Regions from separate parts of the Streptomyces sp. NPDC002209 genome, predicted to be linked through region 1. Evidence: riboswitches for the same ligand, from Rfam matches in the RefSeq annotation. Region 1 holds a riboswitch; each other region holds the start of a gene.
The links. A riboswitch is a leader RNA that binds a small molecule or an ion and turns the genes downstream of it on or off. The one in region 1 is predicted to bind thiamine pyrophosphate.
Positions count from the first base shown of each region.

Region 1 (4,529 bases):
GACGGGAAGCCCCCGAACCCTCTCTGATCCGGTCCAGGAGGGTGCGGCTCACCGGCCCGCCGGTCCGCAGACAAGGGGGCGGGTGGGCAGCCGCCGACCCGCCCCGGGGGGGCGAGGGGGAGATGGCGGGCCCGCGCCATGAGCCCCGTACCCCCGCCCCCCTCAGAACGCCGGGCGCTCCGGGTCGAGGGCGGCGCGGCCCTCGGCCGGGGAGGAGGCCTCCGCGAAGCGGCGCTGGGGGATGCGGCCCGCGCGATGGGCCAGCCGGCCCGCCGAAACCGCGTCGCGCATGGCCGCCGCCATCAGGACCGGAGCCTGCGCCCGGGTCACCGCCGAGGCCAGCATCACCGCCGAGCAGCCCAGCTCCATCGCCAGGGCCACGTCCGACGCCGTGCCGGCCCCCGCGTCCAGGATCACCGGAACCCCCGCCCGCTCCGCGATCAGCTCGAAGTTGTGCGGGTTCCGGATGCCCATCCCCGAGCCGATCGGCGACCCCAGCGGCATGATCGCCGCACAGCCCACGTCCTCCAGCTTGCGCGCCAGCACCGGGTCGTCGTTCGTGTACGGGAGGACCGTGAAGCCCTCGTCCACCAGGGTCTCCGCCGCGTCCAGCAGCTCCACGCCGTCCGGCAGCAGGGTCCGCTCGTCGGCCACGACCTCGAGCTTGATCCAGTCGGTGCCCAGCGCCTCCCGCGCGAGGCGGGCCGTCAGCACCGCCTCGCCCGCCGTGAAGCACCCCGCCGTGTTGGGGAGCACGGAGATGCCCAGCTTCGTCAGCACCGACAGGACCGAGCCCTGGACCGTCGGGTCCAGCCGGCGCATCGCCACCGTCGTGAGCTCCGTACCGGACGCGATCAGCGCCCGTTCCAGGACGTCCAGGCTCGGTGCCCCGCCCGTCCCCATGATCAGGCGGGACGAGAAGGTCCGGCCGCCCAGGACGAAAGCGTCGTCCGCCATCGCGCTCAGCCTCCCTGCACGGCGGTGAGGATCTCGACCCGGTCGCCCTCGCCCACCGGCGTGAGCGGCCACTGTCCGCGCGGGACCACCGTCTCGTTGAGTGCGGCCGCGACGCCGGACGGGGCCGCGGTCAGGATGGCGACCACCGCGTCGAGGGTGGTGCCGGCCGCGACCTCGCGCGGCTCGCCGTTGACGGAGATGGTCATGCGTACGACTCCTGACGTGCGGCGCTGAAGCGGCGCGGGGTGAACGGGCGGGCGATCTGCGGGAGCGCGCCGGTGGTGAGCAGCTCCGCCATCACGTCGCCGGTGAGCGGGGTCAGCAGCACCCCGTTGCGGTAGTGCCCGGTGGCCAGGTGCAGGCCGGGCAGTTCGGTCGGGCCGAGCAGCGGGGCGTTGTCCGGGGAGCCGGGCCGCAGTCCCGCCCGGGTCTCGGTCAACGGCAGTTCGGTGATGCCGGGCACCAACTCGTGCGCGTCCCGCAGGAGTTCGTACACACCGCCCGCGGTGACCGTGGTGTCCCAGCCGAGTTCCTCGCTGGTGGCTCCGATGACGAGCTCGCCGTTCTCGCGCGGCACCAGGTACACGTGGCTGCCGCGGACGACCGCCCGTACCGTCCGCGACAGGAACGGCGCGTACGCCTCGGGCACCGCGAGCCGCAGCACCTGCCCCTTGACCGGCCGTACGGGAGGCAGCACGTCCGCCGGTACGCCGGCCAGCCGGCCGCTGAGCGAGCCCGCGGCCAGCACCACCTGGTCGGCGCGCAGCTCCGTACCGTCGTCGAGCAGTGCGCCGACGGCCCGGTCGGCGGTGGTGAGCAGCCGCTCCGCGTTCGCCCGGCGGATCTCCACGCCGGCGCCCTCGCAGGCGGCCAGCAGGGCGGCCGCCAGCCGGCGCGGGTCGACCTGGTGGTCGCCGTCCACGCGCAGGCCGCCGCGTACGCCCGGGGCCAGCATCGGCTCCAGGCGGCGGCACTCGCGGCCGGTGAGCCACTCGGACTCCAGGCCGCAGCGCCGCTGCAGGGCGTGCAGCTCGCGCAGGTGGAGCCGGTCGTCGGCGTCGAGGGCCACGGAGAGCGTGCCGCAGGCGCGGTAGCCGATGTCCATCCCGCCGCTGGCCTCGGCCAGCTCCGCGGTGAACTCCGGGTAGCGGCCGGCGGAGGCGAGATTGAGACCCAGCAGGGTCTCCTCGCCGTAGTGCAGCTCGGTGACGGCGGCGAGCATGCCGGCCGCGACCTGCGCGGCGCCGCCGCCGGGCTGCGGATCGGCGAGCGCGGTCCGCAGCCCGCGCCGGGCCGCCCGCCAGGCGGTGACCAGGCCGATGATCCCGCCCCCGATGACGAGGACGTCGGATCCTCCGGCGGATCCCTTCCGAGATGAGTGCATGGGCGTCCAGCCCCTCCCTTCGCCGGCATGACCCGGATCAGGTTCGTACGGTCGGAGGCCGTCCAGCCTCCCTCTCAGCCCGGTGCGCCCGGACTCCCGCGATAGGTACGACGGCCAGACTAACCCCGGCGCCGGGGCCGGGTAAGGCTGCCTCCCCGGCCGCTTCCCGGGCGCCGCCCCTGACGAAGCGTCAGATCGCTAGGCTGGGCGGTGTGAGCGAGCAGACGGAACAGACACAGAGCGGCGTCGTCATCGTCGGCGCCGGAATGGCCGGGGTGCAGACCGCGGTCGCGCTGCGGGAGCAGGGCTGGAGCGGCCCCGTGACCCTGCTGGGCGCCGAGCCCCACCAGCCCTACGACCGGCCACCGCTGTCCAAGGCGGTGCTGCTCGGCAAGGCCGAGGACTCCGCCTTCGACGTGGACTTCGAGGGGCTGGGCATCGAGCTCCGGCTCGGGGTGGAGGTCACCGGGCTGCGGGCCGCCGAGCGCGAGCTGGACACCGAGGCGGGACCGGTCCCGTACGAGGTGCTCGTACTGGCGACCGGCGCCGAACCGCTGACCCTGCCCGGGTCCGAGGGCGTCCCGGGCGTGCACCTGCTGCGCACCCTGGACGACGCGGCGCGGCTGCGCCCGGTGCTGGCCCGGGCGCCGGCGACCGTGGTCGTCGGGGCGGGCTGGATCGGCGCCGAGTTCGCCACCGCGGCGCGCGAGGCGGGCTGCGCGGTGACCGTCGTCGAGGCGGCGGACCGGGTGCTGGCCGGGGCGCTGCCGCCGGATGTCGCGGCCCCCATGGCTCGCTGGTACGAGGAGGCCGGGGCCGCCCTGCTGACCGGCGCCAAGGTGGCCTCGGTGGAGTCCGGGCGGGTCCTGCTGGCGGACGGCCGGGAGCTGCCGGCCGGCGCGGTGGTCGTGGGCATCGGGGCCCGGCCGGCGACCCGGTGGCTGGCGGACTCGGGGGTCGGGCTCGGCCCGGACGGCTCGGTCACGGCCGACGCGTACCTGCGGACCTCCCTGCCCGGGGTGTACGCGGTCGGCGACTGCGCGTCGTTCCCGTCGGCGCGCTACGGGGCGCGGCTGCTGGTGCACCACTGGGACAACGCCCTGCAAGGGCCGCGCGTCGTCGCGGCGAACATCGTGGCGGGGGCCCCGGTGCAGGTCTACGACCCGGTGCCGTACTTCTGGTCGGAGCAGTTCGGGCGCTTCGTGCAGTACGCGGGGCACCACGCGGAGGCGGACGAGGTGATGTGGCGCGGGGATCCCGCCGAGGCGGCGTGGTCGGTGTGCTGGCTCCGGGCCGGAGCGCTGGTCGCGGTCCTGGCGGTGGGCCGGCCGAGGGATCTGGCCCAGGGCCGGAAACTGATCGAGACGGGCGCCCCCGTGGACCCCGCCAAGGTCCGCGACCCCGCGACCCCGCTGAAATCGGCCCTGGTCTAGGACACTCCTGGCAGGGCCCGCAGACCCGGACGGGTCGGCTCGGGTACCGGGTGTCGGTCCGAGGTGGCAGGCTTGTGCTCGTGACCGAGATTGACGCAAAGATCGATGCCCTTGTCCCCGCCTGGCTGTACCTCCCCGACATCGCGGAGATGCTCGACATCGAAGTGACCCGGGTCCGCCAGCTGGTCAAGGAAGGTCAGCTGATCGCCGTACGCCGCGGTGAGAACCGCGCGCTGCAGGTGCCCGCCGCCTTCATCGACGGCGACAAGACCGTCAAGGGCCTCGCGGGCCTGCTGACCGTGCTCCGCGACGACGGCTTCTCCGACGAGGAGATGCTGGAGTGGCTGTTCACCGCCGACCCGACCCTGCCCGGCACCCCCGTCCAGGCGCTGAGCGAGAATCGCGGCACGGAGGTGAAGCGCCGCGCTCAGGCGCTCGCCCTCTGAACCGAGCGACCCGAGCCGCCTGATCCATCCGCGGTGGGCGGGGCCCGGGCGGGCCCGGCCCCCCCCCCCCCCCCGGGGGCCCCCGCGCCCCCCGCCCCCCCCCCCCCCCCCCCCCCCGGGGCCCCCCCCCGCGGGGCCGCCCCCCCCCCCCGCTTCCACCCCGGGGGGTACCCATGTCCGCGAACGCCCAGCTGTCCGACGCCCGGCTCTACCTGTGCACGGACGCCCGCAAGCGGCAGGGGGACCTCCCCGAGTTCCTCGACGCGGTCCTGGCCGGGGGCGTGGACATCGTCCAGCTCCGCGACAAGG
Region 1 is NZ_JBIARX010000001.1:323,797-328,325, reverse strand. It holds gene ACFYXK_RS01545 (thiazole synthase) at 163-957, opposite strand; gene thiS (sulfur carrier protein ThiS) at 963-1,163, opposite strand; gene thiO (glycine oxidase ThiO) at 1,160-2,341, opposite strand; TPP riboswitch at 2,339-2,451, opposite strand; gene ACFYXK_RS01530 (NAD(P)/FAD-dependent oxidoreductase) at 2,554-3,774, shown strand; gene ACFYXK_RS01525 (Rv2175c family DNA-binding protein) at 3,855-4,220, shown strand; gene thiE (thiamine phosphate synthase) at 4,394-4,529, shown strand, end outside.

Region 2 (4,529 bases), on a different contig from region 1:
CGGGCAGCCCGACCAGCTCCAGCAGTTCCGCGACCCGAGCCTCGCAGGACCCCCGGCCGGAGCCCCCCATGCGCAGCCCGAACGCGACGTTGCCGCCCACGTCCCGGTGCGGGAACAGCTGGTGGTCCTGGAACATCAGGCCGACCCCGCGCCGGTGCACCGGCACCCGCACCTGGTCCGCGCCGCCGAGCAGGACCCGCCCGGCGGAGACCGGCTGGAGCCCGGCGACGACCCGCAGCAGGGTGGACTTGCCGCTCCCGCTCGGCCCGAGCACGCACACGATCTCGTGCTCGGCGACCTCCAGGTCGACCGCGTCGACGACGGCACGCTCGCCGAAGCGGACCGACACCCCGGCCAGTTCGAGCAACGTCATCAGAACTCTCCCGAGGTCTTGTCGGGGCGCAGCCGCTCCAGCACCAGCAGGGACACCGCGCACACCAGCATCAGAATCGTGCTCAGGGCCATCGCCTGCCCGTAGTTGAGCTCACCGGCCCGCCCCAGCAACCGCGCCACGGCCACCGGCAGCGTCGGACGGTCGGGCCGCGCGATGAAGACGGTCGCGCCGAACTCCCCCAGCGAGACGGCGAAGGCGAACCCGGCCGCGATCAGCAGTGCCCGCCGCACCAGCGGCAGGTCCACCTCCCGCCAGGCCCGCAGCGGGGACGCCCCGAGCACGGCGGCGGCCTCGCGCAGCCGCCCGTCGACCGCGCGCAGCACCGGCAGCATCGTCCGTACGACGAACGGCACGCCCACCAGCGCCTGGGCCAGCGGCACCAGGATCCACGAGGTCCGCAGGTCCAGCGGCGGCTCGTCCAGGGTGATCAGGAAGCCGAAGCCGACGGTGACCGCCGAAACACCCAGCGGAAGCATCAGCAGCGCATCGAACCCGCGCACGAACCGCCCCCCGCGCCGGGTCAGTGCCGCGGCCGCGAGCCCCCCGATGAGCAGGGCGATGGCGGTGGCGGCGAGCGCGTACTGCAAGGAGTTCCAGATCGCCTCCAGCGGGGGCACCAGGAACGTTCCGCCACCGGCGCCCGCGTCCTGGAGCGCCCGGTAGAAGCGCAACCCGTACCCGCCGGGGCCGTCGAAGGACCGTTCCACCAGCACCAGCAGCGGGGCCACGATCAGCAGCGCCACCGTCAGCAGCACCCCGCCCAGCAGGGCGCGCTGCCCCGGCCCGCTCGGCCGGTGTGCGGTCCGCGCCGGGTCCACCAGCCGCAGCGCCGTCTCGCGCCTGCGCACGGTCCAGGCATGAATGCCGAGGATGAGTCCGACCGCCACGAACTGCACCATCGTGAGGACGGCGGCCGTCGACAGGTCCAGCAGCTGCGCGGTCTGCCGGTAGACCTCCACCTCGAGGGTGGCGTACGAGGGCCCGCCCAGGATCTGCACGACGCCGAAGGAGGTGAAGGTGAACAGGAACACCATCAGCGAGGCGGCGGCCACGGCCGGCCCGAGCGCGGGCAGCGTCACCCGCCGCCAGGCGGCGAACCGCCCGGCGCCCAGCACCCGGGCGGCCTCCTCCTGGCGCGGGTCGAGCTGCGCCCAGAGTCCGCCGACCGTCCGTACGACGACGGCGTAGTTGAAGAAGACGTGCGCGAGCAGGATCGCCCACACGGTGGTGTCCAGCCGGACGCCCCACAGCTCGTCCAGCAGCCCGCCCCGCCCGACCAGTGCCAGGAAGGCCGTGCCGACCACCACGGTCGGCAGCACGAACGGGACCGTGACCACCGCACGCAGCAGTTGTTTGCCGGGGAACTCGAAGCGCGCGAAGACGTACGCGCCGGGGAGCGCGATCAGGAGCGTGAGCGCCGTGGACGCGAGCGCCTGCCAGGTGGTGAACCAGAGCACGTCGGCGATGTCGGGCCGGCTCAGCACCTCGCCGATGCGGCCGAACTGCCAGCCCTCGTCGGTCTTGATCCCGCGGCCGACGATCGCGGCGACGGGATAGGCGAAGAACAGCCCGAAGAAGGCGAGCGGTACGGCCATCAGGGCGAGCCTGACGGCCGTACCGCGTACGCCCTCCTTCGCAGGAGTGCCCTCGCGTGCGCCCTCGCGTCCTACTTCACGACGAGCGAGGACCATGCCTTGACCCACTGCTCACGGTTCTTGGCGATGGTCTCGGGAGCCACGTTCTCCGGCTTCTCGATGACCACGCCGTGCTTCGTGAACAGCTCCGGCAGCTTCGCGTCCTTGACCACCGGGTTCACGAACATCTGCAGCGGCATGTCCTCCTGGAACTTCTTGCTCACCAGGAAGTCCAGGAGCGCCTTGCCGCCCTCCTCGTTCTTCGCGCCCTTGAGCAGGCCCGCGAACTCGACCTGGCGGAAGCAGGTGCCGGTGGCCACGCCCGTGGGGGCCTCGGCCGGCTGCGGCTCGCCGTACAGGACCTCGACCGGCGGGCTGGAGGCGTACGAGACGACCAGCGGCCGGTCGCCCTTGGCCTTCTTGCCGCCCGCCGAGCCCGAGAAGCGCTCGTTGTAGGCCTGCTCCCAGCCGTCGACGACCTCGACGCCGTTGGCCTTGAGCTTGCTCCAGTAGTCCTTCCAGCCTTCCTCGCCGTACTTGCCGACGGAGGCGAGGAGGAAGCCGAGGCCCGGCGAGGAGGTCGCCGCGTTCTCGGTGACCAGCAGGTTCTTGTACTCCGGCTTGATCAGGTCGTCGAGCGTCTGCGGCGGGGCGAGCTTCTTGTCGGCGAAGTACGCCTTGTCGTAGTTGACGCAGATGTCGCCGGAGTCGATCGGGGTGACCCGGTGCTCCTTGTCGAGCACGTACTCGGGCTTCACGTCGGCCAGGCCCTTGGCCTCGTACGGCGTGAAGATCCCGTTGTCGAGGGCGCGCGAGAGGAGCGTGTTGTCGACACCGAAGAAGACGTCGCCGCGCGGGGAGCCCTTGGTGAGGATCTCCTGGTTGAGGGCGGCGCCCGCGTCCCCGGACTTCAGGACCTTGACGGTGTAGCCGCTCTGCTGCTCGAACTCCTTGAGGACCGTGTCGGTCACGTTGAAGGAGTCGTGGGAGACGAGCGTGACCGTCTTGGACTTCGGCGCCTCGCTCGCGCCGCCCGCGGACTTGTCCTTGGCGTCGCCGCCGCCGCACGCGCTGAGCGTGGCGACGCCGAGCGCGGCCGCGAGCGCTGCGCCCGCGAACTTCTTGGTGGTGCTCACTGGTGAATTCCTCCTGGGATGTCCAGGAGAAGACGCGGCCCTGCCCGGCGCTCAGTGCGAGCGGTCGCCGGGCAGGGCGCAACAGCTTGAGTGATGACCGAACTTCCTACCCCGAATGACCGGGGCGAGGTTCAGAGGGTCTGCGGATGACGGATACCGCACTCTCAGCGCTGTGGCGCTCCCCTGTCGGAATATGCAATTGGTTCGGCCACAGGGTACCCCGTGGCCGAATCGGGCCCGCGAAAACCGCAGGCTAGCGCTCCGAGGCCGCGAGCTGGCCGCACGCGCCGTCGATTTCCTGGCCGCGGGTGTCACGGACGGTCACCGGCACGCCGTGGCGGGCGATGGCCTCGACGAAGGCCTTCTCGTCCTCGGGACGCGAGGCGGTCCACTTCGAGCCCGGCGTCGGGTTCAACGGGATCAGGTTGACGTGGACACGCTTGCCCTTGAGTAGTCGGCCCAGCAGGTCGCCGCGCCAGGCCTGGTCGTTGATGTCGCGGATCAGCGCGTACTCGATGGAGATCCGGCGGCCGGACTTCTCGGCGTACTCCCACGCCGCGTCGAGGACCTCACGGACCTTCCAGCGGGTGTTCACGGGGACGAGGGTGTCGCGCAGCTCGTCGTCCGGCGCGTGCAGCGAGACCGCGAGGCGGCACTTGAAGCCCTCGTCGGCGAACCGGAGCATCGCCGGGACCAGGCCGACGGTGGAGACGGTGATGCCGCGCTGCGACAGGCCCAGGCCGTCGGGCTCGGGGTCGGTGAGGCGGCGGATGGCGCCGACGACCCGCTTGTAGTTGGCCAGCGGCTCGCCCATGCCCATGAAGACGATGTTGGACAGCCGGGCCGGTCCGCCGGGGACCTCGCCGTCGCGCAGCGCGCGCATGCCGTCGACGATCTGGTGGACGATCTCGGCCGTGGACAGGTTGCGGTCCAGGCCCGCCTGGCCGGTGGCGCAGAACGGGCAGTTCATGCCGCAGCCGGCCTGCGAGGAGATGCACATGGTGACCCGGTCGGGGTAGCGCATCAGCACGGACTCGACGAGCGTGCCGTCGTGCAGCTTCCACAGGGTCTTGCGGGTGGTGTCGTCGTCGCACGAGATGTGCCGGATGACGTTCATCAGCTCGGGGAGCAGCTCCTGCTGGAGCTTCTCGCGGGAGCCCGCCGGAATGTCGGTCCACTCGGCCGGGTCGTGCGCGTACCGGGCGAAGTAGTGCTGCGAGAGCTGCTTGGCCCGGAAGGGCTTCTCACCGATCGCGGCGACCGCCTCGCGCCGCTCCTCGGGCGTGAGGTCGGCAAGGTGCCGGGGCGGCTTCTTGGCTCCGCGAGGGGCGACGAAGGTGAGCTCTCCCGGAACGGGGCGGGCCA
Region 2 is NZ_JBIARX010000002.1:528,293-532,821, reverse strand. It holds gene ACFYXK_RS07310 (ABC transporter ATP-binding protein) at 1-373, opposite strand, end outside; gene ACFYXK_RS07305 (ABC transporter permease) at 373-1,989, opposite strand; gene ACFYXK_RS07300 (thiamine ABC transporter substrate binding subunit) at 2,061-3,164, opposite strand; TPP riboswitch at 3,250-3,359, opposite strand; gene rlmN (23S rRNA (adenine(2503)-C(2))-methyltransferase RlmN) at 3,418-4,529, opposite strand, start outside.
Region 2: it holds a riboswitch for thiamine pyrophosphate, as region 1 does, so the genes downstream of both, ACFYXK_RS07300 (thiamine ABC transporter substrate binding subunit) here and thiO (glycine oxidase ThiO) in region 1, are expected to answer to the same signal.

Region 3 (4,529 bases), on a different contig from region 1:
ATGGTCATGGGGCCGCACTGTAGGAGTTGAAGTGCACTCCAGCGCAAGCCGTTCCGGCCCCTGGACGCCGCTCCGGGGAGTCCCCTCCTCCTCCCCGGAGCAGCGCCACCGCGGCGGTCGGGTCAGTCCGCCAGCGGGAGGTACACCCGGTTGCCGCTCGCCGCGAACTCGGCGGACTTCTCCGCCATGCCCGCCTCGATCTCATCGGCCTTCAGGTCTCCACCGTGCTCACGGCGGATGTCCTGGGAGATCTTCATCGAGCAGAACTTCGGACCGCACATGGAGCAGAAGTGCGCGGTCTTGGCCGGCTCGGCCGGGAGCGTCTCGTCGTGGAACTCGCGGGCCGTGTCCGGGTCGAGGGCCAGGTTGAACTGGTCCTCCCAGCGGAACTCGAACCGCGCGTCCGACAGGGCGTCGTCCCACTCCTGGGCGCCCGGGTGGCCCTTGGCCAGGTCCGCCGCATGGGCGGCGATCTTGTACGTGATGACGCCGGTCTTCACGTCGTCGCGGTTGGGCAGGCCCAGGTGCTCCTTCGGCGTGACGTAGCAGAGCATCGCGGTGCCCCACCAGGCGATCATCGCGGCGCCGATGCCGGAGGTGATGTGGTCGTACGCCGGTGCGACGTCCGTGGTCAGCGGGCCGAGCGTGTAGAACGGCGCCTCCTCGCAGATCTCCTGCTGGAGGTCGATGTTCTCCTTGATCTTGTGCATCGGGACGTGGCCCGGGCCCTCGATCATGGTCTGCACGTTGTGGCGCTTGGCGATCGTGTTCAGCTCGCCCAGCGTCTTCAGCTCGGCGAACTGCGCCGCGTCGTTGGCGTCCGCGATGGAGCCGGGGCGCAGGCCGTCGCCCAGCGAGTACGTGACGTCGTACGTCGCGAGGATCTCGCAGAGCTCCTCGAAGTTCGTGTAGAGGAAGTTCTCCTTGTGGTGCGCCAGGCACCACGCAGCCATGATCGAACCGCCGCGCGAGACGATGCCGGTCTTGCGGCGGGCGGTCAGCGGCACGTACGGCAGCAGCACGCCGGCGTGGACCGTCATGTAGTCGACGCCCTGCTCGGCCTGCTCGATGACCGTGTCCTTGTAGATCTCCCAGGTCAGGTCCTCGGCGCGGCCGTCGACCTTCTCGAGCGCCTGGTAGAGCGGCACGGTGCCGATCGGCACGGGGGAGTTGCGCAGCACCCATTCGCGGGTGGTGTGGATGTTGCGGCCGGTCGAGAGGTCCATGACCGTGTCGGCGCCCCACTTGGTCGCCCAGGTCATCTTGTCGACCTCCTCCTCGATGGAGGAGGTGACGGCGGAGTTGCCGATGTTGGCGTTGACCTTCACCAGGAACCGCTTGCCGATGATCATCGGCTCGATCTCGGGGTGGTTCACGTTCGCGGGAAGCACCGCGCGACCTGCGGCGATCTCCTCGCGGACGACCTCGGGGGAGACGTTCTCGCGGATCGCGACGTACTCCATCTCCGGGGTGATCTCACCGCGGCGGGCGTACGCGAGCTGCGTGACGGCCTGGCCGCCACGGCCCCGGCGGGGCTGGCGCGGGCGGCCCGGGAAGACCGCGTCGAGGTTCTTCAGACCACCGCGCGGCGAGGTGTGCTTGATGCCGTCGTCCTCGGGGCGCACGGGACGGCCCGCGTACTCCTCGGTGTCGCCGCGGCCGATGATCCAGTTCTCGCGCAGCGGGGCGAGGCCGCGGCGCACGTCGGTCTCGATCTGCGGGTCGGTGTACGGCCCGGACGTGTCGTAGAGCGTCACGTCCTTGCCGTTGGTGAGGTGGACCTGGCGGACCGGCACCCGGATGTCGGGGCGGGAGCCCGCCACGTAGCCCTTGTGCCAGCCGGGCTGGCGCTCGGTCTGGCCGTCTGCGTCCTGGCTGACGGCAGGCGTGCGTGCGTCCTGAATGGTCATGAGACCTGATCTCCCTACGCCGGCATTACCCGGTAACAGGTTCGGCGGTCGACGCAGCCTCTTCCCGTACGCATGTGTGCTGCGCGTACGGTGATCAGCGCCCTCTCAGCCCGGTGCTCCGAGCTCCCGCGTTGTGCAAAGGTGCCCCCACGCTAGCGTCATTTGTGGCGTGCTGAACAGTGGGCCCCCTCAACTCTTGCGATGATCTGCCGGTGACGTCCTCGCCGCAGCCTCCCTCCAAGCCCACCGAGCCCACGGGTCACACCGACCACGCGCACTCGGCCCCCGGGCATGACCACGGCCCGTCCCACGGCCCGTCCCAGGGCCACTCCCACGGTCATTCCCACGGCCACGGACCAGCGGCGCCCGTCTCGAAGCACCTGCGCAAGGTCATCGCGGCCGTACTGATCCCCTTCGCCGCCGCCGTCTTCGTCGGCATGGTGGTGCTCTGGCCGGGCGGCGCCCCCGCCCACGAGCGCTCCGGGGTGGGCTTCGACCGGCAGACCCAGCAGGGCCAGGTCGTCGCGCTCGAACAGGTCGACTGCAAATCCGTGAACGCCTCGCAGGTGCCGCCCACCGGCAACCAGCCCTCCACCCCGGAGGGTCGCGAGGCCCAGGCCGCGCAGACCGGAGAGTGCAAGAAGGCCACCGTCGAGGTCACCACCGGACCCGACAAGGGCCGCACCTTCTTCGAGATCGTCCAGCCCGGCGCCCCACGGCAGTTGGAGGACGGCCAGGAGGTGGTCGTCGCGTACGCGCCGGATGCACCGCGGGATCTCCAGTACTCCGTGATCGACGTGAACCGCAAGCTGCCGCTGGCGGTGCTGGCCGCCATCTTCGCGGTGGCGGTCGTCGTCGTCGGCCGGATGCGCGGCCTGTTCGCGCTGATCGCGCTGACCATCAGCTTCGGCGTGCTGACGCTCTTCATCCTCCCGGCGATCCTGCAGGGATCGAACCCGCTGCTCGTCGCGGTCGTCGGCGCCAGTGCCATCATGCTCATCGCGCTCTACATGTGCCACGGGCTGAGCGCCCGCACCTCCGTCGCCGTCCTCGGCACGCTCGTCTCGCTCCTGCTGATCGGGCTGCTGGGCTCGGTGTTCGTCGACTGGGCGTTCCTGAGCGGCAACACCGACGACAACACCGGGCTGATCCACGGGCTCTACCCGGACATCGACATGAGCGGCCTGCTGCTTGCAGGCGTGATCATCGGATCGCTGGGTGTGCTCGACGATGTGACGGTCACCCAGACCTCGGCGGTCTGGGAACTCCACCAGGCCGACCCGTCGATGGGGTCCCGCGCCTTGTACCGTGCGGCCATCCGGATCGGCCGCGACCACATCGCCTCGGTGGTCAACACCCTGGTCCTGGCCTACGCGGGCGCGGCGCTGCCGTTGCTGCTGCTGTTCTCGATCGCGAACAGCAGCATGGGTTCGGTGGCCAACAGCGAGCTGGTCGCGGAGGAGATCGTACGGACACTCGTCGGGTCGATCGGCCTGGTGGCCTCGGTCCCGGTGACAACGGCGCTTGCCGCGCTGGTGGTTTCCGCCGACCGGCCGGGATCCCCGGCCGCAGCGGCGGCCTCGGGGCCGGTCCGCGGGGGCCGGGGTCGGCGGCGCAAGCGCTGAGAGACCCGGGGTGCTCGGGGGCCCGGGGCTGCTCGGCACGTCCGGTCCGCTCAGCCCGCGTTCTGTTCGTTCTGCCGCGACTCGGCCAGGATCCTGTCCAGCGCCTCGTCGAGGTTGTCCTCGAAGTCGCCGAGGTTGCGCTCCTGACCGAGCGGAACAAGCCGGTCGGTGCGGTCGAGGAACGCCACGAGCGGCGCGGCGCCGGCGCGGAACAGGGCCCGGTCGGAGCCGACCTGGAGCCGGATGTGGACATCGGACAGCTCCTCGGGGTCGGTGGGGGCGATGTGCACATCGCCGTCACCGCACGGCTTGTTGATGCCGTCGAGGAGGAGCTCCCGGCCGAACGCCCAGGTCACGGGTGCGTCTCCGGGAAGGTGGAACGTCAGGCGCACTGCGTAGGGGTCACGGGTGTCGTACCGGAGTTCCACCGGGATCCGGAACGAGAGCTCCTCGGAAACGAGGAAGCTCATCATGACCTCTGCCTGTACCGACTCGCGCATTGACTACCCCGCTGTAGTGGAAGTGGCCAGGAATGATCCCCCAGGGCCCTCTTGACAAGGGTGGTGGACGCGCTTGCAGATCACAAGGAGTGAGTTTTCAGATACTGATAGAGAACAAGAGGGTGCTCAACAGCGCGCCTACTTCACTCCGTAGCCGATCGACCACACACAGCAATCGTTCCTCCTGGTGCAAAGGGAGTGAAATCGCCATGGTTGCGGCGGTATCGCCGACAGTAATGGGGATGGCTGCACACACCGTGCCCAGCGCGTACTCCTGACGCTCCGTAACCGGCTGCATGCGCCCGAGGGACCCGATCCGGCGCTCCAGAGCGCGCTGGTCCCGGACGGTGTGCTGGGTGACGGCCTCGACCGGGTGCCGGTCGTAGTAGTCCTTGCGCGTCTCCGCGTCCAGCTGGGCCAGCAGGCACTGCCCGATGGCGTGCGCATGCCCGGTCGCCCGGAAATCGGCCCACTCCTCGACGGCGGGGTTGGCC
Region 3 is NZ_JBIARX010000006.1:182,265-186,793, forward strand. It holds gene ACFYXK_RS14685 (aldo/keto reductase) at 1-2, opposite strand, end outside; gene thiC (phosphomethylpyrimidine synthase ThiC) at 123-1,910, opposite strand; TPP riboswitch at 1,905-2,050, opposite strand; gene ACFYXK_RS14695 (YibE/F family protein) at 2,123-3,535, shown strand; gene ACFYXK_RS14700 (SsgA family sporulation/cell division regulator) at 3,586-4,035, opposite strand; gene ACFYXK_RS14705 (IclR family transcriptional regulator) at 4,133-4,529, opposite strand, start outside.
Region 3: it holds a riboswitch for thiamine pyrophosphate, as region 1 does, so the genes downstream of both, thiC (phosphomethylpyrimidine synthase ThiC) here and thiO (glycine oxidase ThiO) in region 1, are expected to answer to the same signal.